Regions from separate parts of the Streptomyces sp. NEAU-174 genome, predicted to be linked through region 1. Evidence: riboswitches for the same ligand, from Rfam matches in the RefSeq annotation. Region 1 holds a riboswitch; each other region holds the start of a gene.

Region 1 (10,207 bases):
CCGTCGACGTCCGCGAGATCGCCCGGCGCAGCGGCGTCGGCATGGGCACGCTCTACCGCCACTTCCCGACCAAGGACGACCTGCTCGCCACCGTCATGGAGCGGGAATTCACCTCCTGGCTCACCGCCGCCCATGAGGCCGCGGCCGCGACCGAGGACCCCTGGGAGGCCCTGACCGGCTTCTTCGAGCAGGCCCTCGCCAACCAGGCGCACAACCGCGCCCTCGTCGAGACCTACACCGCCACCGGCGCCCCCGCGCGCGAGTGCGCCCGGCACCGCGACGCCTTCATCGACGAACTGCGCATCCGCTGTGTGGACGCCGGACTTCTGCGCGACGGCGTCACCACCGCCGACCTCGTGCTGCTCAGCACCTCCCTGAGTCAGGCCGTCCAGGCCGCCGACGACAGTCGGCCCGGCCAGTGGCGCCGCCTCCTGCGCATCTCCCTCGACGGTCTCAGCAGCCGCAACACCGAACCGCTGCCCGAGTCGGCTCACCCCCACGCGGACGCCGCCACATAGGCGTCTGATATTTTGGACACCGTCCGCGGAAACGTGTTCCGCTGAAACGTGTGCTGGGAGGCCATCGTGGCGCGTCTCACCGCTCCGGCCCTTCGCCGGGGGCTGGACATCCTGGAACTGCTCATCGACCAGGACGAGGGGCTACGGGTTCCGGAGATCACCCAACACCTCGGCCTGCCCCGTGCCACCACGCACGAACTCGTCAACACACTGGCCGACCGCGGCTATGTGACGATCTCCAAGGAGACCGGACGCGTCGCGATAGGGCTCAGCGCCCTGCGTCTGGGCGCCGGCTACGAGCGCGGGCTCGACCTCGCCACCGTGGGCCGGGAGTGCGCCGGCGAGGTGGCGCGGGCATGCGGCGAAACGGTCCAGGTCGTCGTGCGCGACGGCGGATTCGCGGTGTTCATCGTGCGGATCGACAGCAAGTACTCGGTCCGGCTGGTGTCCCAGGTGGGAAGCCGCCTGCCCGCCTCCTGCACCGCGGGCGGAAAGGCCCTGCTGAGCGCCCTCTCGGCCCGGGAGCTCGATGAGCTGTTCCCCGACGACACCTCGCTGAAGCAGATGACCTCCCGCAGCATCTCCACCCGCGAGCGGCTGCTGTCCGAAATCGAGACGGCCCGCGAGCGAGGCTGGACCGAGGAATACTGCGAGTCCAACGACCACGCGGCCTGCGTCGCCGCCCCCGTGTACGACCGTCTCGGCAACTGCGTGGCGGCCATGAGCATCTCGGTGCCCACCCCGCGCTGGGGCGACACGGAGAAGGAACACTACGTCGAGCTGGTCCTGGGCGGCGCGAAGGCCATGGCGCGACGACTGGGGGCGAGCGTGCCGTCGTAGGCCGGTGAGCCCCCGCGTGACGGGGCATCCTCCTGTCGACGGGCCCGCCCCGGGACGGGTCCCGGAGGAGGGCGCGGACCCTGGTGGGTGTGCGTGTCCGCGCGCGTGCCGAGAATTCGTCCGAACCGAGGAGACCGCCGATGCCCCTCTCCGCCAGCCTCGCGCGCGGAGTCGCGCCCAGCACGCCCGGCATGCTGCACGCCCGCACGGTGACCGGCGACCTCAGCGCTCCGCCCCGGCCGGGGCTGACGGTCCGCTTCGGGCGGGGCGAGAAGCCGGATGTGGATCTGGGCGTCGGCGTGGACGACCTCCGGGTGAGCCGGCGCCACGGCGAGCTGACGTACCGCCAGGGGCAGTGGTGGCTGCGGAACACCGGGCGGCAGCTCGTCCGGCTGCCGCGCGGCACGATGATGCACCTCAGCACCGAGCCGATCCCGCTCGACACCGGGTACACCCCGCTGTTCGTCAAGGGCTCCGGCTACCGTGAGCACCTGGTCGAGCTCTATGTGGCGGGCCACGACGACCAGGGGCCGGTGTCGCGGCGGCGCGCCGAGACGCTCCGGCCGGAGATCTGGCCGCTCGACGACGACGAACGGCTGCTGCTCGTCGTCCTCGGCCAGCGGTATCTGCTGTACGAGGAGGATCCGCGCCCCCTGACGTACGCCACGGCGGCCAAGCAGCTCGGCTACCTCCGCCCGGACGCGGGCTGGAACGAGCGAAAGATCGAGTACCGGGTCGAGGCCGTACGCCGCCGACTGCACGGCACCGGCTTCAGATACCCGGTGCTGCACGACAAGTCGCAGGGCCGCCCGGCCGACAACGGGCTGCTGCACAACCTGCTCAAGGGGCTGGTGGAGTCCACGACGCTGGTACCGCCCGATCTGGACCTCATCGAGGACGACGCCCTCTGGCCCGATTCCGCGCCGGAGGCGTAGCCCGAGCCGCTCCGCGGCGACCGCCCGTTTCCGGGACCCGTCCCGGAAGCGGTGGCGAATGATTCCTGTCGCCAAGCGAACAGGAAGGAACACCCCATGAGGTGCATGCGTATCGTCGTCCTCGCCGGCATCACCGTGGCCGCCACGACGGCCGCCCTCGCGCTCCCGGCGCAGGCCGGCACTCCCGCCCGCCACCACACCCCGGCCGCCCAGTGCGAGTACCCCGCCGACGTCCTCGACCTGACTAACTGGAAGCTGACCCTGCCCACCGGCGAGGACGAGGACCCGACCGACATCACCCAGCCCGATCTCGCCACCTTCTCCGCCAAGCCCTGGTTCCAGGTCACCGGGGACTGCGACGCGGTCCGGTTCCGGTCCGCCGTCAACGGCGTGACGACGGGCGGCTCCAACTACCCGCGCGCCGAGCTGCGGGAGATGACGGACGACGGAGAGGAGGAGGCCAGCTGGTCGACCACCGAGGGCACCCACACCCTCGTGGTCAAGGAGGCGTTCACCGCGCTCCCCAAGGAGAAGCCGCACCTGGTCGGCGCCCAGGTCCACGGCGGGGACGACGACGTCACGGTCTTCCGCCTCGAAGGCAGCAAGCTCTACATCACCGACGGCGACGACGCCCACCACCACCTCGTCACCGACGACTATGAGCTGGGCACCGAGTTCGAGGCCAAGTTCGTGGCGCGGAACGGGAAGATCACCGCCTATTACAACGGGCGGCGTGAGACCACGATCTCCTCGGACGGCGACACCAACTACTTCAAGGCGGGGGCGTACACGCAGGCCAACTGCGGCAACTCCGACCCCTGCGACGACGACAACTACGGTGAGGTCCACATATCCGGCCTCAAGGTCACCCACTCCTGAGGCATGTGACCGTGGCGCCTGCCCCCGTCGCATGTGCTTCCGCAACACCGCAACCTCCACAAAGGTGAAGATTTCTGGAGTGGTGGGTGAATTCCCCTCTCAACCGGCCAGGTCCCACGCGCCTCCGGCGTGCGCCGAGCCCCACACCGCGCTCACGCGCGCCGCAGACGGTGCGTGTCTTTCCGCGTACGCAGTAAGTTCGATCCACGTGCGCTAGCGGCGGACAGCGGCGGTTCCGGTCTCGTAGGGGGGAGTGTCGTCGTGCGGCGGGGGGAGAAGGTCGGCAAGTACCGGCTCACCAAGGGGCCCGTCGAGGGAGGCAGAGGCGCGGTCTGGTTCGCCGTCGACACGGAGCTGGGCCGGTCCGTCGTCCTCAAGCGGGCCCTGCTCGAGGACAACAGCCAGGCCGACTTCGACGAGTTGCTGGCCGAAGCCCGCGCTCTGGCGAAGTTCAGCCATCCGAACGTGGTCACCCTCTACGACGCCGTCCGCGCGGGCAAGGGCAGGAACGCCACGTTCTGGCTGGTGATGGAGCATGTGACCGGCGGCAGCCTGGACGTCCCGGTGAAGCTGGCCCCCGAGCTCGCTGCGCACATCGGGGCGCAGATCGCGGCCGCGCTGGCGGCCCTGCACGACAAGGGCATCGTGCACTGCGACGTCAAGCCCGGCAATATCGTGATCACCCCCGACAGGGTCGCCAAGCTGACCGACTTCGGCGCCGCGTACCGGGTGGACGGCAGTGAGACGATCACGCCCAACGGGCCGGTCAGCCTCACCCCGTTCTTCGCCGCCCCCGAGGCGTTCCGGGGAGCGCCCGAGCGTGCGTCCGACGTGTTCTCGCTCGGCGCCACCCTGTACTGGCTGGTGACGGGGACCCCGCCGATGCGCGGCGCCGGGCGGGCGGTCCGGATGGAGGCCCTCAGCCCCCAGGTCGGACCGCTCGGATCCATCCTCACCGCGATGCTCCAGCGCGACCCCGGGGCCCGGCCCACGGCCGCCCAGGCGCTCACCGCCCTCACGGACATCGCGGGCCCCCCGGACCGGTTCCCGACCCTCCCGATGGCCCCGGCGACCACGCCCTACACGGACGTCCTGACGCGCGGCGAGGCCCCGACGGCGACGGGAGGGCTGCCGCTCCGCACGGCGACGCTGGTCCGGCGCCGCCCCTTGCTCCTGGCCGGCGCCGCCGCCGTCACGGCACTGGCCATCGCCGTTCCCTTCACCGTGATGAGCCTGGGGGGCGATGACGGGGACAAGGCCGCCCCGGCACCGGGCGGAACGGCGACCGCCGCGGGCTTCATGGGCGACCCCCGCACGGCAGATCCCTGCGCCTTGCTGAAGACCACCGTGTTCGATCGGTACGAAGTGGCCGAACTGAAGCGTGATCAGGGCAACTTCAACCGCTGCGACGTCAACCTGAAGGAGCGCGACGAGGAGGTCGTGGACGTCAGGGTAGAACTCGACGCCGATTCGCTACCCGAGGCCGTGACCAGGAAGACCAAGGGCAGGGTCACCGTCGTGGAGCGCGCCGCCGAGGGCGACGAGTGCGTGCGGGCCCTGGCGGTGAACGGCGCTCGCGGCAACAGCCTTCGGGTCACCGCGGTCGCGAGACAGCCTGCGGAGGTCAAACAGCCGCTGTGCGACACCGCCGATGTCGCCACGCGATTCGCGGTCAACGTGCTCAACCGCGGTGAGATTCCCCGGCGTTCCCCGGACCTTCCGTCCAATTCGCTGGCACACCAGGACGCGTGCACGCTTCTGGACGCCAAGACGCTGGAGAAGGTGCCCGGTATCGACGCCCAGGAGCCGGACGTCGGATTCGGCCGCTGGGACTGCCAGTGGAAGTCCACCACCAGCGAGTACGAGGTGGACTTGCGCTTCGACCAGGGCGACCTGCCGAGCGACAAGAACGCTCGGTCGACCAGGCTCAGCGATCACCAGGCCATTGTCATGCCGGAGTACGAGGGCCCGGGGAGCTGCCGCGTCGAGGTGGTCCACCGTGACTACACCGGGCTGGACCGGGTGAAGGGCACCGAGCGGGTGGCCCTCGTCCTCAAGGGGGCGGGCCGCAAGGGCCGTCCCTGCGATCTGGCCACCGACCTCGCCGGATCGGCCGCCGCCGCTCTGCCACCCGCCTGACCGCCGAAGGGGCGGGGGAAGCGGGCGCGCCGGGTGTGCGCTGTCCGCTCCACGCTCGCGGCCAGCTTCTTGGTGGCCGGATCGGCGCCGGCCGAGCGCTCGGAGTGGGCGATCTTCGCCGCCTGGTCGAGGTGTTCGCGCATGGGCCGGGCACTGGCCACCGACCGGGTACGCCATGTGGCTCTTGTGGTCGGGGGAGTCCAGGTCCTTCCCGTTCCAGCACTGGGGGAAGTCGAGGTAGGACTCCAGCATCGAGTCGGACGGGCAGTTCACGAAGTCCTTGGAGGGGTTGACCTCCCCGTGGTGCAGGCACGACCAGCGGGCGATGGACGTGGGGTCGCCGACCCCGGTGGCCTTGGCGTTGCCCGCCACGATCCGCAGCCCCTGGGGGAGCGGCTTGATGGTCGCGATCACATCGTCGCGCACGCCCTCACCGAGGTAGTAGAAGGTGGTGCCGGTGCGTTGGCGCTCCGCGGGCTCGACGCGACCTTGTCGGTGGCGCGCAGATCGGCCCGCGCACTGGCCGATCCGGTGGACAGCGTGGACAGGACGAGGCCGACGGCGGCGAGGACGACACCCGGACCTCGCCACCGGCCGAGGACGCGCCGCAACGGCGAGTCCGCTGCCGCCTTCGAGCCGGTGGAGTCCCGATCAGTCCGTGGAGTCCCGATCAGTCCGTGGCGCCGGGCTCGGTCCGCTCGGCCGCGAGCAGGTGAATGAGCAGCAGTACGATCCCGGAGATCAGGAAGACGCGCGTGGCAGCTTCCAGGCCGTTCCACGTCTTGGACTGCCACATGGCGAACCACTCACCGCCGATGGCGATGAACCCGGCGCCGAACAGCAGCATGAGCATCAACAGCCCCACGGTGCTGGCCTGACGGGCGCGGTGGACGCTGCCTCCGCGCAGTCCCGCGCCCCACATGGCCGTCGCGGCGATGAGGACGAGGGCGGCGACGCTCTCCCAGACGATGATGGCCACGTAGGCGGTGTCCTGGAGCGCGGTGGACTTGATGGCCCGCCACATCAGGTCGTCGTCCTTGAACGTGGTGTCCATCGCCAGGACATGGCGGACGAATTGCTGATTGGTGTCGAAGTCGGTGATGTTGCCGAAGGCGACAAGCGCGATGTACAGCGCGATCGTCCCGGTGAGCAGCCCCGAGACGGCGGAGTAGGTGCGAGGGGAACGTATTCTGCCGGTTCGCTCGCTCACGATGACTCTGTCTCCCCGTTGTATTCCGTTGATCGGTCATTCCGTTGATCGGACCGAGCCGTAGCGTACAACTGTTTGGCTCAGCGGGCCCGGTGGTGGGGAGACGCAGGTCACATGCGTCCATGTCACAGGGGGCGGGGCCATCTCGTCTCAGGGGTGTAGCCACTGACAACCACGGAGGAGCACACCATGGACGCGCGACTGAACTACTCCGCCAGCCCGACCGCGGGCAAGGTCCTCAAGCCCATCATGGCGGCGGGCAAGGCGGTCAAGGACTCGCCGCTGCCGCCCGCCACGCAGGAGCTGGTGGCGCTGCGCGTGAGCCAGATCAACGGCTGCGCCGTCTGCCTCGACATGCACACCAAGGAGGCGGCCGCGGCCGGTGAGACCGCGGTGCGGCTGCACCTGGTGGCGGCATGGCGGGAGGCCACGGTCTTCACCGACGCCGAGCGCGCCGCGCTGGAGCTGGCGGAAGCGGGGACCCGGATCGCGGACGCGGCCGGTGGCGTCAGCGACGAGATATGGGCGAACGCCGCCAAGCACTACGACGAGGAGCAGCTCACCGCCCTGGTGATCCTGGTCTCGTTCATGAACATGGCGAACCGGCTGAACGCCATCACCCAGCAGCCGGCGGGCGATTACCAGGTCGGGCAGTTCCACTGACCGGTATCGGCAACGGAGGAGTCGGCGTGAGCGAGGTCGAGGAGTTCGAGGAGCTGCGGCCGCTGCTGTTCTCGATCGCCTACCGGATCCTGGGCAGTGTGAGCGAGGCCGAGGACGCGGTGCAGGAAACGTGGCTGCGCTTCGACGGCTCGGCCACCCGGCCCACGTCGACAAAAGCGTATCTGTCGGCCACGGTGACACGCGTCTCGATCGATGTGCTGCGCTCCGCGCGGGTGCGACGGGAGGAGTACGTGGGCCCGTGGTTCCCCGAGCCGCTGCTCAGCGATCCGTATCAGGATCCGGCCCGGGCGGTGGAGCTGGCCGACTCGGTGTCGATGGCGGCGCTGCTGCTCCTGGAGCGGCTCAGCCCGCTGGAGCGGGCGGTGTTCGTGCTGCGGGAGGTGTTCGCCTTCGGGTTCGACGAGATCGCCACGGCGGTGGAGCGGTCGGAGGCGGCGTGCCGGCAGCTGCTGGTACGGGCGCGGCGCCATATGCGGGACGGACGGCCGCGGTTCGCGGCGGACGGGCGGGAGCGGCAGGAGCTGGCCACGCGGTTCTTCGACGCGCTGAAGGACGGTGATGTGGGCGGGCTGCGGAAGCTGCTGGCCGCCGATGTGCGGCTGGTCGGGGACGGCGGCGGCAAGGCCCCGCAGCTGGCCAGGGCCGTCATGGGCGCGGAGAACGTGGCGCGGCTGCTGGGCGGTGTCTTCCCCTGGCTGCTGCGGATCGATGTGTCGTTGGAGCCGCGCGAGGTCAACGGCCAGCCCGGCGCGATCCTCCGCGACCGGGACGGCAAGGTGCTCCACACCCTGGTCCTCGATGTGCTCGACGGGCAGATCCAGACCATTCGCACGGTGGTCAACCCCGACAAGCTCGGCCACCTCGGGCCGGTCGGGGACGCCTGGGCCGTGGACCGCGAGGTGAAGCGGGCACGTCGGCAGCCGAACTGACCGTGGGGCGTGGGCGTTCGGCGCTCTTGGTAGGCTCGTCGGAGCCAGTCGTGCCATATCCGAGGCCAGGGAATCCGGTGTGAATCCGGAGCTGACGCGCAGCGGTGAGGGGGACGGGCGGGGCAGGCGACACCACTGGGAGGAGTCCGTGACGGCCGCGGGGCCGTCGCGAACGAGCACCGGGAAGGGGCCCCGTCCGGACGAGCCCGAGTCCGAAGACCTGCTGGCACCTCCGCGCCCGGTGCGCGGAGGACGACCCAAAGGCCAGGCTCCGCGTACGAGCCCCGACCACCGAGGCTGCCCGTGCTCCGCTCCGCCCGCCGTACCGCGGCGTCCCTGCTCGCCCCCGCCCTGCTGCTCACCGCGTGCGGTGGCTCCGGCCATGACGGCGCGGACGCCGGGAGGCCCGCCGGTTCGGGCTATCCGCGCACGATCGACAACTGCGGCCACAAGGTCACGTTGAAATCCGCCCCGAAGCGGGCCCTGTCGCTCAACCAGGGCAGTACGGAGATCCTGCTCTCGCTCGGGCTCGCCGACCGCATGGCGGCCACCGCCACCTGGACCGACCCGGTGATGAAGGGCCTGGAGAAGGCCAACGCCACGGTGGAGCGCCTGGCGGACAACGCGCCGTCCTTCGAGAAGTCCCTGGACGCCGAACCCGACATCGTCACCGCCTCGTTCGTCTCCACCCTCGGCAGGGGCGGTGTGGCCACCCGCGAGCAGTTCGAGAAGCTGGGCGTGCCCACGTATGTCTCGCCGTCCGACTGCGCGGCGGGCAGGGACACCGACAGCGGTGGCGACGGCTCCCGCGGCAAGCCACTCACCCTCGGTGTCGTCTACGGCGAGATACGCGATCTGGCCCACGCGTTCGGTGTCGAGGAGCGCGGAGAGAGGCTCGTCGCGCGGCTGAAGGAGCGCGCTCACCAGGCCACGGCGGGACTGGACGCCTCCGGTGTCTCCCTCATGTACTGGTTCGCCAACTCCCAGTCGCCCTACCTCGCCGGCTGCTGTGGCGCGCCGGGTGCCATCACCCGGGCCGTCGGGGCGGAGAACGCCTTCTCCGACACCCACGACGAGTGGCCGCAGATCAACTGGGAGACCGTGGCCGACCGCGACCCGGACGTCATCGTCCTCGGCGATCTCACGCGCAGGCAGCAGACCGCGGAGACCGCCGAGGCCAAGATGCGTTTCCTCGAGACCAACGCCGCCACCCGCAACCTCACCGCGGTGAAGAGGAAGCGGTACATCCTGCTGAGCGGGCAGGCCATGAACCCGTCCATCCGTACGGTCGAAGGGGTGGAACAGGTCGCCGCCGGGCTGCGCGACCTCGGGCTCGCCAAGTGAGCGCCGGCCACCTGAGCACGCGCATCCTGCCGCTGCTCGCCGGAGGGCTGGCCGCGCTGCTCGCGTCGGTCGCCTTCGCCGTGACGATCGGCCCGGCCGACATCTCCACGGCCGACGTATGGGCGGCGGTCACCGCCCATCTCGGCCTGGGGGAGAGCACCTTGCCGCCGCTCCGGGACGGCATCGTGTGGAACCTGCGCATGCCGCGCACGTTGCTGGCCGCGGGGTGCGGGGCGGGTCTGGCCCTCTGCGGGGCCGTGATGCAGTCCCTGCTGCGCAATCCGCTGGCCGATCCCTTCGTGCTCGGGGTGTCCTCTGGCGCCTCCACGGGCGCCGTCACCGTGGTCGTGCTCGGCGTGGGCGGCGGGGCCGTGTCCCTGTCGGCGGGCGCGTTCACCGGTGCGCTGGTGTCGTTCGGCCTGGTCCTGGTGCTCAGCCACAGCCTCGGCGGCAGCACCGACCGCGTGGTGCTGTCCGGAGTGGCCGCCATGCAGCTGTTCTCCGCGCTGACCTCGTTCATCGTCCTCACCTCGGCGGACGCCGACACCACCCGGGCCGTGCTGTTCTGGCTCCTCGGCTCGCTCACCGGCGCCGGATGGGGCGATGTGCTGCTGTGCACCGCCGTCCTGGCCGCCGTGCTCGTGGTCTGCCTCGGCCACGCACGCACCCTGGACGCGTTCGCCTTCGGGGAGGAGGCCGCGGCGGCGCTCGGGGTCCGGGTGGCCCGCA
Region 2 (10,207 bases), on a different contig from region 1:
TCGTCGCCGCGCGCCGCGTCGATGAGCTCGACGACCGCGCTGCCGACGGGGCGGGCGGCCAGCCAGGCGCGGTACTCGGCGCGGGCGGGGCCCGGGGTCAGCCCCGCACAGCCGCGCAGCATGTCGGCGGCGTGCTGCTCGATGTTCCCGGCCGGGCTCTGGGCGGCGACGCAGATCTGCTCGAGCTTGACCCACACCGCCCAGTTGCCGAGCGCGGTCAGCTCGGCCTCCCGGCGGTCGCCCTTGGCGTCCTCGGCCGCGCTCCCGGCGCCCTCCGGCCCCTCCTGGGGCTCCTCCCGCACGGTGAGCGCCCCGACGGACGAGAGGGCGTCCAGGGCCCAGTCGAGCAGCCCCTCGAGCGTGGCGCTGTCCTCGGCGTCCTTGGCGTCGTCGGCGCTCGCGGCGCCCCCGGCGGGCTCCCGGTCCTCCCCGACCTCCTGGGGGACCTCGCACCGCTCGGTGCGCAGCTCGGCGACCCGCTGCCGGAGCATGTCCAGCAGGGCGGAGATCTGCACGGGACCGGCCGAGAGCTGGAGCAGGGAGAGCAGCTGCGGTACGGCTTCGACGACCTCCGCGACCGCCGTCGGCTCGGCCGTCTCGGGGGCGGGGCAGGCCAGGGACCACGCGTCCAGGAGCGCGACCCAGCCGCGCAGCACGGCGCTGTCGTCCCGGTCCCACGCCTGGAGCCGCCAGCCGGGGCGGGTGGTGCCCGCGTGGTGCTCGATGAGCCCGATGAGGCGGGCGCGGTCCCAGTCGGTCCGCACCTCCCGCTCGCTCACCCCGAGCGCCTCGGCGGCGCGGGCGGCGGCCTCGTCGGACAGCGCGCCGGGCGCGCCGTGCTCGGCCGCGGCCCAGTGGGCGATCGCCACGGCCCCGGTGAGCCCCGCCCTGGCCTGCCGGGCCAGCTCCGACGGGGGCGGAGTGCCCTCCGGCGGACGGGGCGCCGGTCTTGAGCCGCGGTTCACCGCGGGCCGGCGGGCCGTGGCCATCGGCCGGTTACGGACAAGTCGGAGCCGGGAGTCGCGCGGAGTACGGGACGTCACGGAAGCAGTCTCGCCGTTGACGGCCCGAAAGCCCAATCGGCACCCGTCCGGCGGTCGCCGCGAAGGGTTCACGCCATCTTACGAACGCTTCCGCCGCCGCCCCGCGAACGCCTCCCGCGCCGTCCCGCACGCGCTTTCGCGATCGCCTTACGGGCGCTACAGGAGGTCGGGCGGCGCGGGAGGCCGCCTTACGGGCGCTACAGGAGCGGTATCAGAAAGCGCCGCAGCGCCTCCTCGTACGCCTTGGGGTCCGCGTTCCACATGGCCGCGTGCGGGGCCTGCCGCACCGTGTGAAGGGTCACCAGATCGCGCCGCCGGTCGACGAGTTCGCGCGAGACGTGCCACGGCGCGAGGGTGTCGTCGGGGCCGTGGGCGACGAGCGTGGGCACGGACAGCCGCTCCGGGTCGGCCACCTCAGGGAGCCTGCTGTCGTGGAGCCCGGTGCGCCCCTCGGCGGCGCGCAGGGCGAGCGGGAGCAGCGGCGCGGGGATGCCGCGGGCCGCGGCGAGGGCGCGCAGGGTGGCCTGCCAGTCGAGCACCGGGGAGTCCAGGACGAGGCCGATGACGCGGTGCCGCAGCGCGGAGTTCGCGGCGGCGTGGAGGGCCATCGAGGCGCCGGTGGACCAGCCGTGCAGCACGACCCCGGTCGCCCCGTACTCCACCGCGTAGCGGATGGCCGCGTCCAGGTCGCGCCACTCGGTGTCGCCGAGGTGGGATATGCCGTCCTCGGAGCGCGGGGCGCCGGGGTCCCCCCGGTAGGCGAGGTCGAGCACCGGCACCCGCAACTGCCGCAGGAAGGGCATGACGACCATAGGGTGCTCACGGGTGGTACCGAGGCCATGGGTGGTGATCACCCAGGTGGAGCGTTCGCCGGGGATGAACCAGGCGGGCAGCGGCCCGAGTTCGCCGGGCACGTCCACGTCGGCGTGGTCGATGCCGAGCGCGTCCCGCGGGTTGCCGATGTGCACCTGGGGGGTCAGCCGCACCCGGGTGCCGGGGGTGAGCTCGCCGTGGGTGACCCGCTCCAGACGGCGTACGACGCAGTCGGCGGGGTGCGGGGCGTCCTCGATGACGGGGCCGACGACGGCGTGGCAGGAGCGGCCGGTGAGGCCGTAGGTGCCGGGGCGCAGCGAGGCGAGCGAGCGGGTCAGGGTGATCTGGCCGGCCGCGGTCGCGTGGACGGTCAGCGGCGCCTCGTTCGGCAGCGGGCGGTCGGGGGCCGGTTTCAGCGCAGCGCTGGTGGCGTACCGTCCGGCCGCCACCGCGGCCACGCCGACACTCAGCAGGGTGGTGGCGGCCGCGACCGCCGTTGTTCGCAGACGCATCCCTCCCAGTGTGGTCGGCGAGGCGGCCCCCGGCCAGCGGGCGTACCCGGCCGGGTGACCGCCGGGCCGGGGCCCGGGGCGTGCCGGGCTCAGCCCTTCTGGCCGTAGCCGCTCAGCTTCTCGGCGGCGCGCCGCATCTCGTCCGGCGGGATCAGGGAGGGGGTGCGGCCGGGGACGGAGACCGCGGTGAGCCAGACCTGGCACATCCATTCGAGCTGGGCGGTGCGGTCGTACGCCTGGTCCAGGGTGGCGCCGTGGACGACGGTGCCGTGGTTGCGCAGCAGACAGCCGCTGCGGTCGCGCAGCGCCTCGAGCATGGCGGCGGCCAGTTCGTCCGTGCCGTAGAGCGCGTAGGGCGCGACGCGGACCGGGCCGCCGAGGGCGGCGGTCATGTAGTGGATCGCGGGGAGCTCGTCGACGAGCGTGGAGACGGCCGTGGCGTGGACGGCGTGGGTGTGGACCACGGCCTCGGCGTCGGTCTCCCGGTAGATCGCGAGGTGCATGGGCAGCTCGCTGGTGGGCTTCAGCGTGCCGAGGACCTGCTGTCCGTCCAGGTCGACGGCGACGGCGTCCCTGGGGCCGAGCCGGTCGTACGGGACGCCGCTCGGGGTCACCAGGACGGTGTCGCCGACCCGGGCCGAGACATTGCCCGAGGTGCCGACGACCAGGCCGTCGGCGGTGGTCCTGCGGGCCGTACTCACCACCTGCGTCCATGCCTGCCGCAGGGGATGCGTCAGCCGCGGCTGCGGCTGCCGCGTGGATCGCGACTGGGTCACCTGCCCTCACCTCCGGGGCCCGATCCTTCCAGGCGGCCGCCGACCGCGCGGCGGCGGGACCGGCGCAGCGGGCGCGGCGGCGGGACCGGCGCGGCGGGCGACTACGACCGTGCCTCGTGGGCACCCGACTCCGGACGGGTGAACGTGAGGGGACGGCGGACGCACGCGAGACCGGCCTCGGGGCCGCCTCCGGTGGCTCTCGAACGCGGCTCAACTCCCCTACGACATGGGAGCGTAGGCTGAAATTCACCAGGCTTTAGCGACACCGCAACCATGTCACCCCGATGCCCTGCTCAGTTCATCTCCCGTTCACCCTGTTTCCTTACGTTCACCGTGCCACTAACGACCTTCGAAACTGATTGACCGGGTGTATGGAACACATCACGCTTCTCATCGGGATCGTGATCGTCACGGCCTTGGTGTTCGACTTCACGAACGGCTTTCACGACACGGCTAACGCCATGGCCACCACCATCTCCACGGGAGCACTCGGGCCCAGGGTGGCGGTGGCGATGTCGGCCGTCCTCAATCTCGTCGGCGCGTTCCTGTCCGTGGAGGTGGCCAAGACCATCTCCGGCGGGATCATCGACGAGGGATCCGGTATCCAGCCAGAAGTGATCTTCGCGGGACTCGTCGGCGCGATCCTGTGGAATCTGGTGACGTGGCTCGCCGGACTCCCCTCCAGCTCCTCGCACGCCCTGTTCGGCGGTCTGATCGGCGCCACCGTGGTCTCCGTGGGCCTGGACGGGGTCAACGGCGACGCGATCGTCATGAAGGTCCTGATCCCCGCCGTCGCCGCGCCGATCGTGGCCGGCATCGCCACGCTGGCCGCCACCCGGCTCACCTACCGGCTCGGCCGCGACCGCTCCCCCGAGGACACCGCGAAGGGCTACCGCGCGGGGCAGATCGCCTCGGCCGCCCTGGTCTCCCTGGCCCACGGCACCAACGACGCCCAGAAGACGATGGGCGTGATCACCCTGGCGCTGGTCACCGGGAACGTGGTGGCGCCCGACTCCGACCCGCCGCTGTGGGTCATCGTCTCGGCGGGCCTGGCCATCGCGCTCGGCACCTACCTGGGCGGCTGGCGCATCATCCGCACCATGGGCAAGGGCATCACCGACATCCAGCCGCCGCAGGGCTTCGCCGCCCAGACCGGCGCCGCGACCGTCATCCTCGCCTCCTCCCACATCGGCTTCGCGCTGTCCACCACCCAGGTCTGCTCCGGCGCCGTCATGGGCGCGGGTGTCGGCCGCAAGGGCGCCGTGGTGCGCTGGTCGACCGCGGGCCGCATGGTGGTCGCCTGGGTGCTGACCCTGCCGGCCGCCGGTCTGGTGGCGGGCGCCGCCGCGCTCCTCGCCGACCAGGGGAACGCGGGAATCACGGCGGTGGCCGTGCTCGCCGTCCTGGCCTGCGGGGCGATCTGGATGCTGTCGCGCCGCAAGCCCGTGGACCACACCAACGTCAACGAGGTCGGCACCCAGGAGCCGGTGGGCGCCGTCACGGCCGCCCTGCGGTCCGTGGCCCCGCCGCCCGCCGGTGCGGCGAGCGCCGCCCCCGAGGACGACACCTCGGAGCACACCCCCGAGCACACCCCCGAGCAGACCCCCGAGCAGACCCCCACCCCCGCCGCCGCGAGCAGCACCACCCGCTAAGGAGCCAGGAAACATGAGCATCGACTGGGCGGCACTCGGCCAGGTCTTCGGCATCAGCCTCGCGGTGACCGTCGGCATGGTGGGCGTCTTCACCCTGGGCATCGTCGGCACCTCCCGTAAGGCGGCGCCGGAGCAGGGCGGCACGGCCGCCGCCGTGCCCGGGGGCGCGGTGGGCGCCTCCTCGCTCACGCGCACCGGCGCGTACGCCTGCTTCGCGGTGTGCGCCGCGGCCGTGGCATACGGCATCTATCTGATCGTCGCCTGAGGACCCCGCTTCCCCGAACGACCCACCGGCCGCCGGATCGTGGCGCTGACCAGCGCCGACCATCCGGCGGCCGTCCTGTGGGGGGCGGTTGGCTGTGGGGCTCGGCACACTCGGGCGTCATAGGTCATATGCGAGTTGACGGCCATTCGCGGCCCATGGTGGACTTCCCGAGCCAAACGGCGGCAGGAGAGGAAGCCGGTGAGAATCCGGCGCGGTCCCGCCACTGTCACCGGGGAGCACCCTCCCATCGCCTGTATGGGGTCACGGCTCGTCCGTACGGTTCGTCGCGTACGCGGGGCTGGAAGACCGGGAGGGCCGCGGATCCGGGAGCCAGGAGACTCTCACCGCCGGTCACGTCGAACCAGGGCGCGGACCCTGAGTGAGGACATACCGCCATGCCCGGCATCGTCACGCCGCCAGCCCTCCCTGTCCGCCTCGGCTCTTCCGGCCCCTCCGGCCCGTCTGGTTCCGTATCGCCGCGCCGAGGCGTGACGGCGGCCTGACGGATGCCTGCCGACCACGCCTCGTTCACGTGTGGCGCGGCCCTCGGCTTCCTCGGCGACCTCGCCACGGGTGACCCGCGCCGCGGCCATCCGGTGGCCGCGTTCGGGCGCGCCGCCGCGGCCGCCGAGCGCCGGCTGTGGCGCGACCACCGGGGCTACGGGGCCCTGCACACCGCGCTGTGCGCGGGCGGCGCGGCCGCCGGTGCCGCGCTGCTGACCCGCGCCGTACGGGGCCTCGGCAGCCGCCGTGGCGCGGAGGTCGCGCTGACCGCCGCCGCCACCTGGGCCGTGCTGGGCGGCACGAGCCTGGGCCGGGAGGCACGGGCCGTCGGCGGGGCGCTGGCCGCCGGGGACCTCGAGGTCGCCCGGGAGCGGCTGCCGCATCTGTGCGGCCGCGATCCGCAGGCGCTGGACGGGCCGCAGATCGCCCGCGCGGTGGTCGAATCGGTGGCCGAGAACACCTCCGACGCCGTCGTGGGCGCGCTGGTGTGGGGCGCCGTGGGCGGCGTGCCGGGGCTCATAGGATTCCGCGCCGTCAACACCCTGGACGCCATGGTGGGCCACAAGTCGCCGCGCTACCGGCGGTTCGGCTGGGCGGCGGCCCGGCTGGACGATGTGGCCGGCTGGCCCGGTGCGCGCCTTACGGCGGCCCTGGCGACGCTCGCGGGCCCCGATCCGCGCGGTGCGTGGCGCGCCTGGCGGCGCGACGGCGGACGCCATCCGAGCCCCAACGCGGGCCCCGTGGAGGCGTCCTTCGCGGGCGCGCTCGGCGTCCGGCTGGGCGGCACCCTCGCGTACGGCGGCCGGGTCGAGCACCGGCCGGTGCTCAACTCCGGCGGGCGGCCGGTGGAGTCGGCCGACATCGAGCGGGCGATACGGCTGTCGCGGCGCGTCGGCGTGCTGGCGCTCGGGGTGTCCATGGCGGCCCGGCCGGTCCTGAGGGCGTTGACGGGGCGGCCCCGGGCCTTGGGAAGGGGCGGCGGATGAGCGGGATACGCGGTAAGGGCGGCACGGAGGGTTCCGGGGCACGCGGCTCCGGGGCACGCGGCGGGGGGCTGCTCGTCGCGGGCACGACCTCCGACGCGGGCAAGAGCGTGGTGACGGCCGGGATCTGCCGGTGGCTCGCCCGTAAGGGCGTCAGCGTGGCGCCCTTCAAGGCGCAGAACATGTCGCTCAACTCCTTCGTCACCCGGGAGGGGGCGGAGATCGGGCGGGCGCAGGCCATGCAGGCGGCCGCCGCGCGCGTCGAGCCCAGTGCGCTGATGAACCCGGTCCTGCTGAAGCCGGGCGGCGACCGCAGCAGCCAGGTGGTGCTGCTGGGCAAGCCGGTGGGCGAGCTGAGCGCGCGTGGCTACTTCGGCGGGCCCGGGGCCCCCTCACCCGGCGAGAGGGTCTCCACAGGGCGGGAGGCGCTGCTGGGGACCGTCACGGAGTGCCTGGAGGAGCTGCGGCGCACCCATGACGCGGTGATCTGCGAGGGCGCGGGCAGCCCCGCCGAGATCAATCTGCGCCGCACCGACATCGTCAACATGGGTCTTGCGCGCGCCGCCGGGCTTCCGGTCGTGGTGGTCGGGGACATCGACCGCGGTGGTGTCTTCGCGTCCTTCTTCGGCACGACCGCGCTGCTGTCGGCCGCCGATCAACGGCATGTGGCCGCCTACCTGGTGAACAAGTTCCGCGGCGATGCGAGCCTTCTGGAGCCCGGCCTCGAGATGCTGCGCGACCTCACCGGGCGCCCGACCGTCGGGGTGCTCCCGTTCGCCCACGGGCTGGGCATCGACGAGGAGGACGGGCTGCGGGTGTCGCTGCGCGGCGCGGTGCGGGAGAGCGTCGTGGCGCCCCCTTACGGCGCGGACGTCCTGCGGATCGCGGTGGCCGCCGTGCCGCTGATGTCCAACTTCACGGACGTGGACGCGCTGGCGGCAGAGCCGGGCGTGATCGTGCGGTTCGTGGACCGGCCCGAGGAACTGGCCGACGCCGACCTGGTGGTGCTGCCGGGCACCAGGGGCACCGTAAGGGCGCTGGAGTGGCTGCGTGAGCGCGGGCTGGCCGACGCGATCGCCCGGCGGGCCGTCGAGGGCCGTCCGGTGCTGGGCGTCTGCGGCGGCTTCCAGGCGCTCGGGGAGCGCATCGAGGACGAGGTCGAGTCGAAGGCCGGGACGGTCGCCGGGCTCGGGCTGCTGCCGGTGCGGGTGCGGTTCGCGGCCGAGAAGACCCTGGCCCGGCCGGTGGGCGAGGCGCTCGGCGAGCGGGTGGAGGGCTACGAGATCCACCACGGGGTCGCCGAGCTGCTGGACGGGGCCGAGGAGCCCTTCCTGGACGGCTGCCGGGTGGGCTCGGTGTGGGGCACGCACTGGCACGGCTCGCTGGAGAGCGACGGCTTCCGGCGGGCGTTTCTGCGGCGGGTGGCCGCCGCGGCGGGCCGGGCGTTCGTCCCCGCGCCGGACACCCGCTTCGGCGAGCTGCGCGAGGAGCAGCTCGACCGCCTCGGCGACCTGATCGAGGAGCACGCCGACACGGACGCGCTGCTGCGGCTCATCGAGGAGGGCGTCCCGGAGGGGCTGCCGTTCGTCCCTCCGGGGGTCCCAGGGGGGACGCCATGACGAGCCCCCGCCCCCACACCGGACCGCTGTGCCCACGCACCCCAGGAGGTATCACCGCGTGACCACCACCTACCCCTTCAGCGCGATCGTCGGCATGGACGGCCTGCGGCTCGGCCTGCTCCTCAACGCCGTCTCACCCGCCGTGGGCGGCGTCCTGGTGCGCGGCGAGAAGGGCACGGCCAAGAGCACCGCCGTAAGGGCGATCGCCTCGCTGCTGCCCGAGGTGGACGTGGTGGCCGGGTGCCGGTTCTCCTGCGATCCCGCCGCGCCCGACCCGTCCTGCCCGGACGGACCCCATGAGCCGGGCACGGGCGAGGCGCGCCCCGCGCGGATGGTCGAACTGCCCGTGGGCGCCTCCGAGGACCGGCTGGTGGGCGCGCTGGACATCGAGCGGGCGCTGTCGGACGGCGTGAAGGCGTTCGAGCCCGGGCTGCTCGCGGACGCCCACCGCGGGGTGCTCTACGTCGACGAGGTCAACCTGCTGCACGACCATCTGATCGACCTGCTGCTCGACGCGGCCGCCATGGGCGCCTCCTACGTGGAGCGCGAGGGGGTGTCCGTACGGCACGCGGCGCGCTTCCTCCTGGTGGGCACCATGAACCCCGAAGAGGGCGAGCTGCGGCCGCAGTTGCTGGACCGCTTCGGCCTCACGGTGGAGGTCGCGGCGTCCCGCGACACCGAGGAGCGGGTCGAGGTGGTGCGGCGGCGGCTGGCGTACGACGAGGACCCCGAGGGGTTCGCGGCGCGCTGGGCGGCGGACGAGGAGGCCCTGCGGGAGCGCATCGCGGCGGCGCGCTCCCTGCTGCCGCGGGTGGCTCTCGGCGACCGCGCGCTGCGGCAGATCGCGGCGGTGTGCGCCGGGTTCGAGGTGGACGGGATGCGCGCGGACATCGTGACGGCCCGTACGGCGACCGCGCTGGCCGCCTGGGCGGGGCGCACCGACGTCCGGACCGAGGACGTACGGGGGGCCGCGCTGTTGTCGCTCCCCCACCGCAGGCGGCGGGCGCCGTTCGACGCGCCGGGGCTCGACGAGGACAAACTGGACGAGATCCTGCGGCGGTTCGAGGAGGACGACCCGGAGCCGGATCCGGACCCGGGCCCCGAGGACGGGCCGGGCGGCTCCGGACCGGACGACCCGGGCGGCCCCGAGGGCGGACCGCAGGAGGGCGCGGGTGACGGGCCGGGGGAGCAGTCGCCGCCCGCCGGACCCGAGCCGTCCGTCCCCGACCAGCGCACGGGTGAGCACGAGACGGCCGACCGCGAGCCCGACTCCGCCCCGGCCGACCGCGACAGCGGGCCGGGCGAAGCGGACGACGGTGTGGGCGGGACCGGAGGTGAGCGGGCGGCCGTGGGCGCCGCCGAACCGTTCCGGACCCGGCGGCTCGACGTCCCCGGCCTGGGCGAGGGCGCGGCGGGTCGTCGCTCGCGCGCCCGCAGCGCGCACGGCCGCACCACCGGGGCGCGCCGCCCGCGGGGGACGCTCTCCGCGCTGCATCTGTCGGCGACCGTCCGGGCGGCCGCCCCGCATCAGCTGGCGCGCGGACGGCGCGGTCCCGGGCTGCTGGTGCGCCGGGACGATCTGCGCGAGGCGGTGCGCGAGGGCCGGGAGGGCAATCTCGTGCTGTTCGTGGTGGACGCGTCGGGCTCGATGGCCGCGCGGAAGCGGATGAGCGCGATCAAGGGCGCGGTGCTGTCGCTGCTGCTCGACGCCTACCAGCGGCGGGACAAGGTCGGGCTGATCACCTTCCGGGGCGCGGACGCCGAGCTGACGCTGCCGCCCACCTCGTCGGTGGACACGGCCGCCGCACGGCTGGAGCGGCTGCCGACGGGCGGCCGTACGCCGCTGGCGGCCGGGCTGTTGAAGGCCCGGGAGGTACTGCGGGTGGAGCGGCTGCGGGATCCCGCACGCCGTCCGCTGCTGGTCGTGGTGACCGACGGGCGGGCCACGGAGGCGCGGCGGTCCGGCGGGCCCACGCCGGTCGAGCGGGCCGGGCGCGCGGCGCGGCTGCTCGCGGGCGACGGGGTCGCCTCGGTGGTCGT
Region 3 (10,207 bases), on a different contig from region 1:
CCATCTGGGCGCAGCTGTGCAACCCCTCGGCGCGGAGCAGCACCATCACGGTCTGGAGATACATCCCGACGTCGGCCCACTGGGCCGGTCCCATACGGCGGTCGAGGTAGCAGAACAGCGCGGCGGGCGCGCCGAAGCAGTCCCAGTTGGCGGCGACAGCCCTGTGGCGGGCCCGCGTATCGTCCCGTGGGATGCCGAGTGCGGCGTACCGCCGCTCGGCGGCCTCGGCTCGGCGCTCTCGATACGGACCGCTCAGCTCGGGCGGGTACATCGGGTACTCCCGCTCGTCCCCGCGATCCTCCGCGGCCACCCGCTCGGCGGTGCGCTTCTTGAGCTCGGCCAGCGGCGGGCCGGAGAGCACATAGGTCCGCCACGGCTGGAGGTTCCCGCCGGAGGGTGAACGGGCCGCGGCGGAGAGCACCCGCTCCAGCACTTCCCTCGGAACCGGCTCATCCGTGAACCCACGCACCGCCCGCCGGCTCATGACCGCTTCGTAGACATCCATACCGCACTTGACGGCCGGGAACGAGCAAAGGTGACCGGTGCGTCCTCAGCAGCTCGAACGTACGTCGCCGGTCGCCGGGCCCTGGTGGAAGGGGCCCGGTGACCGGCGCGGTCCGACCGGATGTGCGTGGTCAGACGCAGCGGTCAGACGTAGAGGAAGCCGCCGGGGACGGTAACCGTGCCGAAGGCGGTCACCAGGGTGACGGTCGCGCTGCCGACCGCCCCGGGCGGGGTGATACCGGCCACCGTCGTGGGAGTGGCGGTCACGCCGGTGGCGGGGACGCCGTTGAACAGCACGCCCAGCACACCGCCGAGGTTGGTGCCGGTGATGGTGAACGCGGTGCCGCCGGCGGCGGGTCCGGTGGCGGGTGTGATGGCGACGGGCACCGGTGCGGGCGGCGCGACGAAGTAGGTGAAGCCACCGGGCACGTTGGTGCTGCCGCCGGGGCCGGTGAGGGTCACGGTGACGTTGCCGCCCGCGGCCGGGCCCGCCGGGGTGATGCCGATCAGGCTGGTCCCGGCGGGGTTGATGGCCAGGATCGTCGAGGCGTTTCCGCCGAAGGTGACGCTGGTGACGCCGGTCAGATTGGTGCCCGTGATCACGTACACGGTGCCGCCGGTGGTCGGGCCCACGGTCGGGGTGATGGCGACGGCGGCGGGCGGGGCCGGTGCCACATAGGTGTACGGCAGGCCGTTGCTGGTCCCGGCGGCGGTGGTGACGGTGACCTGGACGGTCCCGGGCGCGTGCGGCGGGGCTATCACCACGATGCCGTCGTAGCCGGGGTTGCCGCCGCCACCGGGCCAGCCACCTCCGCCACCGCCCCAGCCGCCTCCGCCACCGCCCCAACCGCCTCCGCCGCCACCCCAGCCACTGCCGGGGTTGTCCTGGTAGACGATGGTGGCGGGCGTGCCGCCGAAGGACACACCGGTGACGCCGCGCAGGTTCTGCCCGAACAGCCGGACGTAGTTGCCACCGGCGGCGGGGCCGGAGTCGGGCACCACGGCGAGCAGCGTCGGCGGTCCCACCGGCGGCCAGTAGCCCGCGGCGGCGGCGTTGGTGGCGGCGGCGGTCGCGAGAGCGGTCGAGGTCATGGTCGGTCCTCCCGGGGAAGGGTTCGGGTTCCGGTTCCGGTTCGGGTTCCGGTGATGTGCGCCGGCGGCATGCCGACGGACGTGCACACACCGCCGGTCGACGCCTCGCCGTCACCGCGCGGTCGAGACAGACCGCACCGGAGGAACGGATGAGCCGTGGGCGGCCGGTCGGCGCGCGGAAACGGTGCGCGGCAGCGGTGCGCGGATGAAGGGCGGAGCCATGGGGCGTTCGCCCGGCTCCTGGGGTGGCCGACGAGGTATGGGGCGGCCTCGGCGGCCACGCTTCCAGTTATCCACGCCCCTCGACGTCACTCAAGGGCTCACGGCGCCCATCACTCGTTTGGCGCATCAGGGCGCGCGTGGCGTCGAGCTTGTACGACAAGCGCTCGGCTATTCGGGCGAATGCACGCCAAGGGGTATGGCCTGCCACCGCCCGTCATGCCTCTAATGAGTGATATCGGCAGCGCCGACTCATCGGTTCATCAGTGACATCGGCCGTGCCGACCCCGTATGACCACCCGGGGAGGAAACGATCCGATGAGCCTCGCCGCGTTCCTTCTCGCCCTCGGCACCACCTGCCGGATCACCCGCTTCATCACCAAGGACACCCTGGCGGCGGGGTTCAGAATCTGGGTCGCCGACCGCTTCGGCGACGACTCCCGCCCCACCTACCTGGTCAACTGCGGCTGGTGCACCAGCACATGGGTGGCCGCTGCCATCGCCGTCTACGCCTCCTTGCTGCACTCCACCGCGTGGTTCCACCTCCCGGCCACCGCCCTGACGCTCTCCTACCTGGCCGGAGTCGCCTCGCGATGGCTGGACTGACCCCCAACCCCAACCCCAACCCCAACTCACCACCGACCCGAGGGAAAGGCAGGGAAGACCATGGCCTGCAACTGCGGCGGAACGGCGGCTCAATGGCCGCCCCAACCCGTTGTCGTCTATGAGCTGACGCTGCCGGACGGCACGGTCCGGCGCTATGTCACCCACCAGGAAGCCGACGCCGCCAACAAGCGCGCGGGCTCCACCGGAGTGATCACCGCCGTCACCCAGTGACACCGGGCACCCGGCATGCGGCAGACTGCGGGCATGGACATCACCATCAGGCGCGCGCGGGACGAGGAGCTGGACGCAATAGGAGAGCTCACCGCGCGGGTGTATCTCGGGGACGGTCTCCTGGACTTCGGGGACAGTGATTCTTATCTCGCCACCCTGCGCGACGCCCGCCGCCGGGCCGCCGAGGCCGAGCTGCTGGTCGCGGCGGACGCGGCGAGCGACGAGGTCCTGGGGGCCGTGGCGTTCGCCGTGCACGGCGGGGCGTACGCGGAGCTGGCCCGCCCCGGCGAGGGCGAGTTCCGGATGCTGGCCGTCCGCCCCGAGTCCCGCCGTCGCGGGGCCGCCGAGGCGCTCGTGCGAGCCTGCCTGGACCGGGCCCGCGCACTGGGCCTGCGGCGAATCGTGATCAGCAGCCAGCACTCGATGACCGCCGCCCACCGCCTGTACGAGCGCCTGGGCTTCACCCGCGCCCCGGAGCGCGACTGGGCGCCCCTGCCGGAGACGGACATCACCCTCTGGGCCTTCACCGTGGAGCTGTGAGACCGGCCGCCGCTCAGCGAGACATACGAGCGGCGGCCAAAGCAGCGGTGGTCGCCGCGGCCAGGCCGTCCAGATATCCCTCGGGGAGGGGCGATCGCATGGTGCTCAGGCGCCAGTAAAGCGGGCCACTGGCCAGGTCGAGAGCGAGATCGACGTCCGTGTCGGCCGACAGCTCTCCCCGGTTGACCGCGTTGCGGATGACCACGTCGGCGATCCCGCGCTGGGAATCCCGCACTGCCGCTTGCAATGCCTGGGCCATATCCGGGTTACGCGCGGATTCCGCGAACAGGTCAGGAATGATTTGCGCGGCCATCGGATGCCAGAGAACCCGAGCCGTCGCTTCCAGCAAAACCTTTATGTCGCCTTGCAGAGAACCAGTGTCCGGCGTCGGCAGGCCCTGTTTCGCCAAGGCGGAGACGACCTCGAGAACGATGGGAAGTTTCGAACGCCAGCGACGGTAGATGGCCGCCTTCCCCACCCCGGCCCGGCGCGCCACTCGTTCAATCGACATGCGCCCGTAGCCGACGGTCGCCAGCTCCTCGAAGACCGCCGCGCGGATGGCGTCCGTGACGTTCTCCTGGAGTACCGCGGCGCCCGCGGGGACGCGCCGGGGCTTGGTTGGCTCCTTCTCCATGGCTTGAGCCTACTCGACGGTGGAACGGTTGCGTTCCATCGTCGCCTGCTCTAGGTTACGCAACGACGGAACGCACCCGTTCCGTCGTAAGTGCCGAGGCCAGCCGCAGGGCCGAAAGGTGTCTACGTGAGCCAGCTCCTCGTTCGAGACAGCGAACGAATCCACCCTCCCGAGAATCTCGCGGCCGTGGCAGCCGCCCATGGCCTCACGGTCAGCGGCGCCCGGGTGGGGCTGCGTGAATACGGCCGTCAGCTGTGGGGCCGGCGCCATTTCATCCTGGCCTTTTCGCAGGCGAAGCTCACCGCCCAGTACAGCCAGGCCAAGCTGGGTCAGCTGTGGCAGGTGGTGACCCCGCTGCTCAACGCGGCGGTGTACTTCCTCATCTTCGGCATGCTGCTGAAGAGCAACCGGGGCCTGCCGAACGACGTGTACATTCCGTTCCTGGTGACGGGTGTGTTCGTCTTCACCTTCACCCAGGCGTCCGCCATGGCGGGCGTACGGGCGATCTCCGGGAATCTGGGGCTGGTGCGGGCCCTGCACTTTCCGCGCGCCTCGCTCCCCATCTCGTTCGCGCTCCAGCAGCTCCAGCAGTTGCTGTTCTCGATGATCGTGCTGGCCGTCGTATTGGTGGGCTTCGGTCACTTCCCGGCGCTGGCCTGGCTGTTGATTGTCCCCACGCTGGCCCTGCAATTCGTCTTCAACACCGGCCTGTCGCTGATCGTGGCGCGGCTCGGCGCCAAAACACCGGACCTCGCGCAGCTACTGCCGTTCATTCTGCGTACGTGGATGTATGCCTCGGGCGTGATGTTTCCGCTGGCCCGCACCCTCGAACACGCGGGGGCGAGCGGCTGGATCAGCGACGCCATGCTGGCGAATCCGGCGGCCGTGTATATGGACTTGATGCGCTATGCCCTGATCAACGATTACCCCTCGTCGAACCTGCCGCCGCATGTGTGGGCGCTGGCCCTGGGCTGGGCGGTGCTCTTCGGTGTCGGGGGATTCGTGTACTTCTGGAAGGCAGAGGAGCAGTACGGCCGTGGCTGAGCAGACCCTCGACAAAGGTGCCCAGGCGGAGCGGGCCGAGCAGGCCGCTCGGGCGGCTTCCGCGCCGGCGCGGGTGCCCACCGTCATCGCCGACGACGTCCATATCGTCTACCGGGTCAACGGCGGCCCGAAGGGGAAGGGCAGTGCCACCGCCGCCCTCAGTCGTCTGCTGGGGCGGAAGAGCGCGCCGGGTATGCGTGAGGTGCACGCGGTGCGCGGGGTCACCTTCGTGGCGTACAAGGGTGAGTCGATCGGTCTGATCGGGTCCAATGGGTCGGGGAAGTCGACGCTGCTGAAGGCGGTGGCGGGGCTGCTGCCCACCGAGCGCGGCAAGGTCTACACCCATGGCCAGCCGTCGCTGCTGGGGGTGAACGCGGCTCTGATGAACGACCTGACCGGTGAGCGGAACGTGATCCTGGGCGGTCTGGCGATGGGGATGTCGCGTGAGCAGGTCCGGGAGCGCTACCAGGGCATCGTGGACTTCTCCGGCATCAATGAGAAGGGTGACTTCATCACCCTGCCGATGCGGACGTACTCCTCGGGCATGGCGGCCCGGCTGCGGTTCTCCATCGCCGCGGCCAAGGACCACGATGTGCTGATGATCGACGAGGCGCTGGCCACCGGTGACAGGAAGTTCCAAAAGCGTTCCGAGGCCCGGATCCGGGAGCTCCGTCAGGAAGCCGGCACGGTCTTCCTCGTCAGCCACAACAACAAGTCCATCCGGGACACCTGTGACCGGGTGCTGTGGCTGGAGAAGGGCGAGCTGCTGATGGACGGCCCGACCGACGAGGTCATCAAGGCGTACGAGAAGGAGACCGGCAAGTAGGCCCCGCCTGGCCGCCGCCTGACCAGGACGCCGGCTCGCCAGGCCGGAACGCACTAGCACATTCATGCGAAACTCCGCAGCTCCGACACAAGATATGGGGGCGCGTGCGTCGGCCAACACAAGATGTATGCTCGTCCTCGCTGTCGCCGCAGGGGAATCCGGTGGGAATCCGGAACTGTCCCGCAACGGTGTACGTGTGCGCTCAATTCGGCGTGCCCGTGAGTCCGAGCGCCTGCCGACAGCCCTGTGAACACGTCCCCCGGCCTCGAGGGTTGGGCCGATGGACGCTGCGTGGTGTGCCTGGCGTACGAGGAGTGCGGCACCGGCATGCCCGTACGCGACCGTCGCACCACCCCTCGCGGCCTCGGGCCCGTCCGGAGTTGTGATCCGGACCGGCCCTGACCGAGCGAAGGAGAGCACCTCAGTGACCATCGCGCCCGCCGATCCGGTTTCAGCGCAGGCGGCTTCTCAGGCAGCGGACGACGCGCCCGGGACCGCCCTGCTACGGACGCTGACCGGACTCACCGCCGACCTGCCCGCCACCGACCCCGGCAAGGTCGCGGCCGCCGCCCTGCGCGGCCGTCATCCCGGCTCGGACGAGGCGGAGTTGCGCGGGCTCGCGACCGAGGCGGCGGCCGGACTGATCGCCGAGGAGCCGGAGTACTCACGGCTCGCGGCACGGCTGCTGGCGCTCACCATCACGGAGGAGGCGGCCGGGCAGGGCGCGGTCTCCTTCTCGGCCTCCGTCCGGGTGGGCCACCGCGAGGGCCTGCTCGCCGACTCCACCGCGGAGTTCGCCGCCGCCCACGCCGAGCGGCTGGACGCGCTGGTGGAGCGGGCGCTGGCCGACGGCGCAGACAACCGCTTCGGCTACTTCGGGCTGCGCACCCTCTACAGCCGTTATCTGCTGCGCCACCCGATCACCCGTCAGGTGATCGAGACCCCGCAGCACTTCCTGCTGCGCGTGGCCTGCGGGCTCGCCGAGAACCTCTCGGAGCGTGCGCTGGACGATGTGGCCGAGCTCTACCGGCTGACCAGCACGCTGTCGTATCTGCCCAGCTCCCCCACGCTGTTCAACTCCGGCACCCGGCATCCGCAGATGTCGTCCTGCTATCTGCTGGACTCCCCGCTGGACGAGCTGGACTCGATCTACAACCGCTACCACCAGGTGGCGCGGCTGTCGAAGCACGCGGGCGGCATCGGCCTGTCCTACTCCCGCATCCGGGCCCGCGGTTCGCTGATCCGGGGCACCAACGGGCACTCCAACGGCATCGTGCCGTTCCTTCGCACGCTCGACGCCTCGGTGGCCGCCGTGAACCAGGGCGGCCGGCGCAAGGGCGCGGCCTGTGTCTACCTGGAGACCTGGCACGCGGACCTCGAGGAGTTCCTGGAGCTGCGGGACAACACCGGCGAGGACGCCCGCCGCACCCACAACCTCAACATCGCCCACTGGATCCCGGACGAGTTCATGCGCCGGGTCGAGGCGGACGCCGACTGGTCGCTGTTCTCCCCGGCCGACGCGCCCGATCTGGTGGACCTGTGGGGCGAGGAGTTCGACGCCGCGTACCGCAGGGCCGAGGCCGAGGGGAAGGCGGTCAAGCAGGTCCCGGCGCGCCAGCTGTACGCCCGGATGATGCGCACCCTCGCGCAGACCGGCAACGGCTGGATGACGTTCAAGGACGCCGCCAACCGCACCGCCAACCAGACCGCCGAGCCCGGCCGGGTCGTCCACTCCTCCAACCTCTGCACCGAGATCCTGGAGGTCACGAACGACGGCGAGACCGCCGTGTGCAACCTCGGATCGGTCAACCTCGCCGCGCACCTGGGCGAGGACGGGCAGCTGGACTGGGAGCGCCTGGACGCCACCGTCCACACCGCCGTGACCTTCCTCGACCGCGTGGTGGACATCAACTTCTACCCCACGGAGGAGGCCGGGGCCTCCAACTCCCGCTGGCGCCCGGTGGGTCTGGGCCTCATGGGGCTCCAGGACGTCTTCTTCCGGCTGCGGCTGCCGTTCGACTCGCCCGAGGCCACGGCGCTCTCCACGCGGATCTCCGAGCGCATCATGCTCGCCGCGTACGAGGCGTCCTGCGAGCTCGCCGAGCGCCACGGCCCGCACCCCGCCTGGGCCGAGACCCGCACCGCGCGCGGTGTGCTGCACCCGGACCACTACCCGGACGCGGTGGTCACCTGGCCGGAGCGCTGGCAGGCGCTGCGCGAGCGGATGGCGAAGTCCGGGATGCGGAACTCGCTGCTGCTGGCGATCGCGCCGACCGCGACCATCGCCTCCATCGCGGGTGTCTACGAGTGCATCGAGCCGCAGGTCTCCAACCTCTTCAAGCGCGAAACGCTGAGCGGGGAGTTCCTCCAGGTCAACTCCTACCTGGTGGACGACCTCAAGAAGCTGGGCGTCTGGGACGCCCAGACCCGTGAGGCGCTGCGCGAGTCCAATGGCTCGGTCCAGGACCTCTCCTGGGTGCCCGCGGACGTACGGGAGCTGTACCGCACCGCGTGGGAGATCCCGCAGCGCGCCCTGATCGACATGGCGGCGGCCCGCACGCCGTACCTGGACCAGAGCCAGTCGCTGAACCTCTTCATGGCCTCGCCGACCATCGGCAAGCTCAGCTCGATGTACGCCTACGCCTGGAAGCGCGGCATAAAGACCACGTACTACCTGCGCTCGCGTCCGGCCACCCGGATCGCCCAGAGCGCCCGGGGCGGCGCCGCCACCCCCGCTCCGCTGCCCGTACAGCAGGCCCCGGCCGAGGCCGACGCGATCGCCTGCTCCCTGGAAAACCCCGAGTCCTGCGAGGCCTGCCAGTAATGCCCACCGCATCCGAGATGACCACCGTGAACACCGCGCCGGGCCACGTCAAGAACCTGCTGGACCCCGGGTTCGAGCTGACCCTGCGGCCGATGCGGTACCCGCAGTTCTACGACCGCTACCGCGACGCGATCAAGAACACCTGGACCGTGGAGGAGGTCGACCTCCACTCCGACGTCGCCGACCTCGCCAAGCTCTCCCCCGGTGAACAGCACCTCATCGGCCGTCTGGTCGCCTTCTTCGCGACCGGCGACTCGATCGTGGCCAACAACCTGGTGCTGACGCTCTACAAGCACATCAACTCCCCCGAGGCGCGGCTGTATCTGTCGCGGCAGCTCTTCGAGGAGGCGGTGCACGTCCAGTTCTATCTGACGCTGCTGGACACCTACCTCCCCGACCCGGACGACCGCGCCGCGGCCTTCGCCGCCGTCGAGAACATCCCCTCCATCCGGGAGAAGGCGGAGTTCTGCTTCCGCTGGATGGACTCGGTGGAGAAGATCGAGCGGCTGGAGACCAAGGCGGACCGCCGCCGCTTCCTGCTCAACCTGATCTGCTTCGCGGCCTGCATCGAGGGGCTGTTCTTCTACGGCGCCTTCGCGTATGTGTACTGGCTCCGCTCGCGCGGGCTGCTGCACGGCCTGGCGACGGGCACCAACTGGGTGTTCCGCGACGAGTCGATGCACATGGAGTTCGCCTTCTCGGTCGTGGACACCGTCCGCGAGGAGGAGCCGGACCTCTTCGACGACGAGCTCCAGCGGCAGGTCACCGACATGCTGAAGGAGGCCGTCGAGGCGGAGCTCCAGTTCGCCCGCGATCTGTGCGGGGACGGGCTGCCGGGCATGAACACCGCGTCGATGCAGGAGTACCTGGAGTGCGTGGCCGACCAGCGCCTCCAGCGGCTCGGCTTCGCGCCGGTCTTCGGCTCGGAGAACCCGTTCTCCTTCATGGAGCTCCAGAACGTGCAGGAGCTGACGAACTTCTTCGAGCGGCGCGCTTCGGCGTATCAGGTCGCGGTGGAGGGGTCGGTGGCGTTCGACGACGACTTCTGATGTCGGAGGAGCTCTGACATCACAAGGCCGAACCCAAGGGCCCGACCCTGTGATGTAGGACACACTCAGTCGTTGGGCACCGTCTCATAGCGGGCGGTGCCCTCGGCCATCTGCTTCAGCACATCCTTACGGTCGCGCTTGGAGAGCCGGTCGATGTAGAGGTAGCCGTAGAGGTGGTCGGTCTCGTGCTGGAGGCAGCGCGCGAAGTAGCCGGTGCCGCGCACGGCGATCGGCTCGCCGTCGAGGTCCTGGCCGCGCACCACCGCGTAGTCGGGGCGGGCCAGCTCGGCGTAGGCCGTGGGGACCGACAGACAGCCCTCGTTGGAGTCGTCCAGCACCCGGCGGTCGGCGGGCAACTCCTCCAGGACCGGGTTGCACACCACACCCACATGGCGAACGCCCTCGTCGTCCATGCAGTCGTAGACGAAGACCTTAAGGTCGACACCGATCTGGTTGGCGGCCAGGCCCACGCCCTCCGCCGCCCGCTGGCTGGCGAACATGTCGTCGACGAGCCGCGCGAGCTCCTCGTCGAACACGGTCACGTCCCGGCACTCCCTGTGCAGGACCGGGTTGCCGTACACGGTGATCGGGCGGGCGGTGCCGCGCTCGCGGAAGGCCCGCTCGCGCTCCTCGCAGTC

The links. A riboswitch is a leader RNA that binds a small molecule or an ion and turns the genes downstream of it on or off. The one in region 1 is predicted to bind cobalamin.
Region 2: it holds a riboswitch for cobalamin, as region 1 does, so the genes downstream of both, ACT2CW_RS41325 (cobalamin biosynthesis protein) here and ACT2CW_RS21620 (ABC transporter substrate-binding protein) in region 1, are expected to answer to the same signal.
Region 3: it holds a riboswitch for cobalamin, as region 1 does, so the genes downstream of both, ACT2CW_RS11785 (ribonucleoside-diphosphate reductase subunit alpha) here and ACT2CW_RS21620 (ABC transporter substrate-binding protein) in region 1, are expected to answer to the same signal.

The regions. Positions count from the first base shown of each region.
Region 1 is NZ_JBQTCE010000007.1:207,231-217,437, reverse strand. It holds gene ACT2CW_RS21665 (TetR/AcrR family transcriptional regulator) at 1-518, shown strand, start outside; gene ACT2CW_RS21660 (IclR family transcriptional regulator) at 585-1,358, shown strand; gene ACT2CW_RS21655 (FHA domain-containing protein) at 1,499-2,293, shown strand; gene ACT2CW_RS21650 (polysaccharide lyase family 7 protein) at 2,390-3,172, shown strand; gene ACT2CW_RS21645 (serine/threonine-protein kinase) at 3,434-5,311, shown strand; partial or broken gene ACT2CW_RS21640 (DUF1996 domain-containing protein) at 5,435-5,770, opposite strand; gene ACT2CW_RS21635 (DUF2165 domain-containing protein) at 5,982-6,521, opposite strand; gene ACT2CW_RS21630 (carboxymuconolactone decarboxylase family protein) at 6,711-7,184, shown strand; gene ACT2CW_RS21625 (RNA polymerase sigma-70 factor) at 7,211-8,134, shown strand; cobalamin riboswitch at 8,163-8,376, shown strand; gene ACT2CW_RS21620 (ABC transporter substrate-binding protein) at 8,432-9,478, shown strand; gene ACT2CW_RS21615 (FecCD family ABC transporter permease) at 9,490-10,207, shown strand, end outside.
Region 2 is NZ_JBQTCE010000020.1:64,616-74,822, forward strand. It holds gene ACT2CW_RS41300 (hypothetical protein) at 1-1,043, opposite strand, end outside; gene ACT2CW_RS41305 (alpha/beta hydrolase) at 1,241-2,368, opposite strand; gene ACT2CW_RS41310 (class II aldolase/adducin family protein) at 2,458-3,144, opposite strand; gene ACT2CW_RS41315 (anion permease) at 3,516-4,796, shown strand; gene ACT2CW_RS41320 (hypothetical protein) at 4,810-5,061, shown strand; cobalamin riboswitch at 5,204-5,421, shown strand; gene ACT2CW_RS41325 (cobalamin biosynthesis protein) at 5,568-6,551, shown strand; gene ACT2CW_RS41330 (cobyric acid synthase) at 6,548-8,167, shown strand; gene ACT2CW_RS41335 (putative cobaltochelatase) at 8,226-10,207, shown strand, end outside.
Region 3 is NZ_JBQTCE010000003.1:533,021-543,227, forward strand. It holds gene ACT2CW_RS11745 (nitroreductase) at 1-505, opposite strand, end outside; gene ACT2CW_RS11750 (IPT/TIG domain-containing protein) at 649-1,596, opposite strand; gene ACT2CW_RS11755 (hypothetical protein) at 2,134-2,421, shown strand; gene ACT2CW_RS11760 (DUF7196 family protein) at 2,482-2,652, shown strand; gene ACT2CW_RS11765 (GNAT family N-acetyltransferase) at 2,686-3,192, shown strand; gene ACT2CW_RS11770 (TetR/AcrR family transcriptional regulator) at 3,206-3,826, opposite strand; gene ACT2CW_RS11775 (ABC transporter permease) at 3,953-4,870, shown strand; gene ACT2CW_RS11780 (ABC transporter ATP-binding protein) at 4,863-5,696, shown strand; adenosylcobalamin-variant (AdoCbl-variant) riboswitch at 5,837-5,938, shown strand; gene ACT2CW_RS11785 (ribonucleoside-diphosphate reductase subunit alpha) at 6,121-8,520, shown strand; gene ACT2CW_RS11790 (ribonucleotide-diphosphate reductase subunit beta) at 8,538-9,569, shown strand; gene def (peptide deformylase) at 9,635-10,207, opposite strand, start outside.